2 regions of the Paenibacillus sp. ICGEB2008 genome follow, and region 2 is predicted to be linked to the other one. Evidence: riboswitches for the same ligand, from Rfam matches in the RefSeq annotation. Region 2 holds a riboswitch; the other holds the start of a gene.
The links. A riboswitch is a leader RNA that binds a small molecule or an ion and turns the genes downstream of it on or off. The one in region 2 is predicted to bind thiamine pyrophosphate.

Region 1: another riboswitch for thiamine pyrophosphate. It lies ahead of tenA (thiaminase II); the one in region 2 lies ahead of thiC (phosphomethylpyrimidine synthase ThiC).

What each region holds. Positions count from the first base shown of each region.
Region 1 covers NZ_AMQU01000014.1:231,011-234,226, reverse strand. Annotated here, with positions in the region: gene C400_RS0114265 (NAD-dependent malic enzyme) at 1-1,613, shown strand, start outside; TPP riboswitch at 1,683-1,785, shown strand; gene tenA (thiaminase II) at 1,918-2,607, shown strand; gene thiM (hydroxyethylthiazole kinase) at 2,633-3,216, shown strand, end outside.
Region 2 covers NZ_AMQU01000028.1:41,365-44,580, reverse strand. Annotated here, with positions in the region: gene C400_RS0123495 (IclR family transcriptional regulator) at 257-1,000, shown strand; TPP riboswitch at 1,117-1,228, shown strand; gene thiC (phosphomethylpyrimidine synthase ThiC) at 1,416-3,216, shown strand, end outside.

The sequences.
Region 1 (3,216 bases), on a different contig from region 2:
AACGCAAAGAACTGGGCTTGGAAGGAATTCTTCCTCCCACTGTCCTTTCATTGGAAAAACAGAGCGTTCGGGCATATCAGCAATTCCTGGCACAACCCACCATGCTGCGTAAAAATGCTTCACTTAACGACCTTCATAACCGGAATGTCGTGCTTTACTATCGGCTGCTAACCGACCATTTGAGTGAAATGCTGCCCGTAGTCTACACACCGACTGTAGGAACCGCCATTCAAGAATACAGCCATGAGTACAACCGCCCTGGGGGCGTATATTTATCAATAGATCATCCGAATGGAATTGGACAGGCGTTCTATAATTCCGGATTGCGTAGTGAGGATGTTGACCTTGTCGTCGTGACGGATTCAGAAAGTATTTTGGGAATTGGTGACTGGGGGGTCGGGGGAATTAACATTGCTATTGGCAAACTTGCTGTATATACAGCTGCGGCAGGTATTCATCCCGGGCGGGTGCTGCCCATTGTACTGGATGTCGGCACGAATAACGAGAAGCTGCTGAATGATCCGCTATACATCGGAAACCGCCATAAACGAGTTCGCGGAGAAGCCTATCATCAATTTATTGATACCTTTATCAGCAAAACCTTAACACAATTCCCGAAAGCGCTTTTGCATTGGGAGGATGTGGGCAGCGTGAACGCACGCCACATTATAGGGAAATACGGTCAAAACATTCTCACCTTCAATGATGACATCCAGGGCACAGGAGCAGTCACATTAGCTGCGATTGTTTCGGCGGTAGGTGTCACCAAAATTCCGCTACGTGAACAAAAAATACTTGTCTTTGGTCCAGGGGCAGCAGGAATCGGTAACGCCGACCAAATACGGAGCGCTATGATCGAGGACGGGCTTCCTGCAGAAGATTCTTTCAGGTCGTTTTGGGCCTTTGATTATCGCGGGCTATTAACGGACGATATGGAAGATGTACTCGATTATCAGAAACCATATGTGCGTAAAAAGGAAGAAATCAGCTCATGGGCCCGATCGGAAGACGGCAAAATACCGTTGCTGGAGGTCATCCGTCAGGTAAAACCTACAATCTTGATTGGTACTTCCGGTGTGGCGGGTGCCTTTTCTGAAGAGATTATCAAGGAAATGGCAAAGCATGTGGAACGCCCGATCATTATGCCCATGTCCAATCCTACCAATCTGGCTGAAGCGGTACCCGAGGATTTGATACGATGGACTGATGGCAAAGCATTGATTGCTACGGGAAGTCCCTTTGAGCCCGTCACCTATAACGGTACGAAATTTGAAATTGGTCAGGCGAACAATGCCTTTGTTTTCCCGGGACTGGGTCTAGGCGCAATTGTGGTCAAGGCCAAACGAATCACTCCTTCCATGTTTACCGCAGCAGCTGATGCCGTTGCCAACGCCGTAGATTCGAATGAACTTGGCGGCGCACTGCTGCCCCATATTCGAAAATTACGTGATGTTTCGTTTGCGGTTGCGGTTGCGGTAGCAAAGGCCGCAATTCAGGATCAGGTAGCTCAGGCACACCTTCCAAATATTGAGCAAGCCATTCGGGATGCAATGTGGAAACCGGAATATGTGAGGGTCAAAGCCGTGGAAAGTGTAATCCAACACCCTCACTAATTCTTCACTAGGCATAAGCAGTTTGACATAACATAGGAACGAATGTACAGTATTAGTCAAAAGAATAGGAAAGTCCACTAGGGGAGCCATTATGGCTGAGACAAGAATGAATCTTGGACCCTTTGAACCTGATCTAGTTCGTACTAGCGTAGGAAAGTGGAGCCTTCCATATAGGGTTTCAGGCGTTTTTGCGCATTGAACCTATGTTGAAGCCGCTCCAGTTTTCGGGGCGGCTTTTTGGCATTGTTCCGAGAATTGTATCTTACGGGACTTCTTGTTCTCCATTTTTGTTGGAGGTGGGGAAATGAGTTTTTCGCAAGAGCTCCGTCAGCAGGCGGATGGCATTTTTCAAGCCATTTATGAGCATCCCTTTGTGAGAGGTATTGCTGAAGGAAATTTAACAAGGGAACAGCTGATTCACTATGTAAAACAAGACTTTGAATATTTGAACGCCTACATGCGGATTTACGGCATCGCGATCTCCAAAAGCACGAGCCGGGAGGATATGGCTGTATTTAACGAACAGATCTCTTTTATTCTCAACAGCGAGGTTCATCCGCATCAAAATTTTTGTGCTATCGCAGGTGTCACCTATGAAGAGATGCAGGGATATCCACTCGCTCCGTCCGCTCATCATTATATCCGCCATATGCTGACCGTCGCACATGAGGGTAGTCTTGGGGAAATCATGGCCGTGCTGCTACCATGTCCATGGACATATCTTGAAATTGGACGCAGGCTAATGGATGAGGTAAGACCGGACGAGTCTCATCCGTTCTATGAGTGGATTTGCTTCTATGGCAACCAGATTGAAGATGTAACCTTCAAATATCGAGAGCGTGTGGATGCTTGGGCGAAAGTCGCCACGGCTGCCGAGCGAGAGCGGATGATTGAGCATTTTATGCTAAGCTGCCAGCTGGAATATATGTTCTGGGATATGGCTTATAAGCAGGAGCAATGGCCCGTCCAAATGCACGCTACGGTCTTGGAATAATCAGTATAGATGAGAGAGGATAAACATGATGAATATATGGGAACAAAGTTATTCGGCGCTCCTGACAAAGGTACAAAACAGCAACCCCCTCGTTCATAATATAACCAATGTGGTGGTCACCAACTTTACAGCCAACGGCCTATATGCACTGGGGGCTTCCCCGGTGATGGCTTATGCACCCGAGGAAGTAGCAGATATGGCCAAAATAGCGGGCGCCGTCGTGTTAAATATCGGTACGCTAAACCGTGAGCTGGTGGATGCCATGATCCTTGCTGGACAATCGGCGAATGCTCATGGTGTTCCAGTTCTGCTAGATCCGGTTGGTGCGGGAGCGACGAGCTTTAGAACCGAGTCAGCACTGCGGATCCTAAAAGAAGTAAAAATCTCACTAGTACGAGGCAATGCAGCCGAAGTCGCTCATCTGATCGGAGAAGCCCGAGAAATTAAAGGGGTAGATGCAGGCGACAGTGCTGACAGCAGTAATGTCGATCTGGCAGTTCGGGCTGCGCAAACGCTCCATACCATGGTTGTCATCACTGGAAAAGAGGACGTCATCACCGATGGGGTTGAAGTACGATTGATTAGTGGCGGAGACGCGCTGCTTACGAA
Region 2 (3,216 bases):
TTTAGGTATAATTCCACTTGAAAATAGTAGGGTATGTTCGTATAGATACCTATTATCGTATGATGGCTATTATCCAAAGTCAACGCCTGAACCGGAAAAGTAAAAATGATGCAAAGAATTGTCGATGTTTGTTCTTGTTCTGTAATATGGTTGTCACAAAAACATCGGTTTACAGTAGCCGCGACTATTCTATATAATTTATGTAACCATGTTTCATAGTGTGAAACGAATATGGATACAAGAGGAGCGGTTCACGATGGAAGACCGTAAATTAACCGTCCGCGCTGTAGAGCGTGCACTTGATATACTGCTGTGTTTTACCGCAGAATCTGATCTTGGTCTAACGGAGATTGCCTCCCAAATTGGTCTACATAAAAGCACTGTTCATCGTCTTTTGACTACGCTGGAGGATCGGGGATTTGTCGTTCGGAATGCCGAAACGGAAAAATATAGGCTTGGTTTTCGCATATGGGAGCTGTCCACGCATCTGTCCCAAAGCGATGAGCCGGCGGTGTTGTTACAGCCTGCAATGGAAGGACTGCGTGATCGCTTAGGGGAGACAGTCAGCTTGTACCTGCGGGATGGAAGCATGCGTATTCGCATACAAGCCGTGCAGAGCAATCAGGCGATCCGCAGGGTTGCGCCTGTGGGTGCGCGTATGCCGCTGGCTGTGGGAGCCTCCAGCAAGGTGCTGGCGGCCTTTATGCCACCGCAGGAGCTGGAGGTATTGCTAAGCAGTGAAGAATGGCCACCTTCGGTAGACCCGGAGGTTTATAAAGCCCAGCTGCAGGACATTCGTGAGAAGGGCTATGCGACCAGCTATGAAGAACGTGAGCCAGGAGCTGCGGCTGTGGCCGCGCCTATTGTGAACCGAAAGGGACAGGTCACGGCGGCTTTATCTGTATCCGGCCCGGTCAGTCGACTTGCGCCCGAGACGCTGCATGAGTTTGCACCGATTTTGATCGAAGCAGCCAAGGAAATGGGGCTTATGCTTCCGTGACAGTAATCAATACAAAGGAAATCATACAAGGGTTGCCAAAGCTATAAATTTAAAGTAGTCTGATAGAGATGGCGGGATGTTTGTTATAGCCGCCAATTCATGTGAATAGAAAGTATCACAGTTACTGGGGGAGCCTGTAATGCGGGCTGAGATGGAATCAGGCAAGATTCCGGACCCTTTGCACCTGATCTGGATCATACCAGCGTAGGGAAGTAATCGGCCATTGAAATGTATACGCAGCTGCTGTCTACGGCCGCGCATTGGAATATGATTATTCCACGTGCGATCGGTTTGGATAGCTGTCTCGTTTGATTAGCCGGTTCCCTAGGGAACCGGCTTTTTTGCATAGATCAGCGCCACCCTGGGAATGGTTCCGGATCGGTGTGTCATTTCAACGATACGGGAGGAATGGACCATGAAACCGACGGAAACAAAAGGAACAAAAGAAACAGGAGTGAAATCAGCAGATGCAGGATTGGCGGGAATAATAGAAGTAGAGGGAGAGAAGGCCAAAGCGGAGCAAGCCAGTGGGCTAAAGCCCTTTCCGGGGAGCCGTAAGGTGTATATTCAAGGTTCTCGGCCGGATATTGCTGTGCCTGAGCGTGAAATCGCGCTACAACCCACACATACGCCTCAGGGCACCGAGCATCATGAGCCACTGCGTGTGTATGATACCAGCGGTCCGATGACGGACGAAGCCTACCAGGTCGACATCCGTCAGGGATTGCCACCATTACGGCGAGCTTGGGCACTGGAACGGGGAGATGTGGAGGCTTATGAGGGCCGCGCCGTCAAGCCGGAGGATAACGGGATGAAGCCCGGCTCCAAACGGGAGACAGTGGAATTTCCCGGCGTGACCAACCGTCCGCTACGGGCTTTGCAAGGGCGTACTGTGACGCAAATGCACTATGCGCGGCAAGGGATCATTACGCCTGAAATGGAATTTGCGGCGATCCGCGAAGGCGTAGAGCCCGAGTTTGTACGACAGGAGCTGGCGGCTGGACGAGCTATTTTACCTTCAAATATCAATCACCCGGAAAGCGAACCCATGGTCATTGGACGCCATTTTCACGTAAAGATCAATGCGAACATTGGGAATTCTGCGGTTTCGTCCTCCATTGAGGAAGAAGTGGAGAAGATGACCTGGGCTGTACGCTGGGGATCAGACACGGTCATGGACCTGTCCACAGGTCGTAATATTCATACGACGCGCGAATGGATCATCAGGAATTCGCCTGTACCGATTGGAACGGTGCCGCTATATCAGGCACTAGAAAAGGTGAACGGCGAAGCTGAGAAGCTGACGTGGGAACTGTATCGAGACACGCTGATTGAGCAGGCGGAGCAGGGAGTGGACTATTTTACGATCCATGCGGGTGTATTGCTGCGATATATACCGATGACGGCGAACAGAATGACGGGAATTGTATCCCGGGGCGGGTCGATCATGGCAGCCTGGTGCCTTGCACACCATCAGGAGAATTTTTTGTATACGCATTTTGAAGAAATCTGTGAAATTATGAAAGCCTACGATGTGGCCTTTTCTCTCGGGGATGGTCTGCGTCCAGGGAGTATCTATGATGCGAATGATGAAGCACAATTTGCAGAGCTAGAGACGTTGGGCGAGCTCACGCAAATTGCATGGAAGCATGATGTCCAGGTCATGATTGAAGGGCCAGGACATGTCCCTATGCACAAAATCAAGGAGAATGTGGATTTACAAATGGAGATTTGTAAGGAAGCCCCCTTTTATACTTTAGGGCCGCTGACGACGGATATCGCGCCAGGATATGATCATATTACCTCAGCTATCGGGGCGGCGATGATCGGTTGGTTCGGGACGTCCATGTTGTGCTACGTTACGCCGAAGGAGCACTTGGGTCTGCCGAACAAGGATGATGTCCGCGAAGGAGTTATTACCTACAAAATTGCCGCGCATGCTGCTGATCTGGCGAAGGGTCATCCGCGGGCACAGCAGCGGGACGATGCTTTGTCCAAGGCGCGTTTTGAATTCCGCTGGCGCGATCAGTTCAATCTCTCGCTTGACCCTGAGCGGGCATTGTCCTACCATGATGAAACGCTACCAGCAGAAGGGGCCAAGGAAGCCCACTTTTGCTCGATGTGCGGTCCCAAGTTTTGTAGTATGCGTATCACGCAGGACATTCGTGCCTATGCGGCCGATAAGGGACTGAATACTGAGGAAGCCGTTGCCGCCG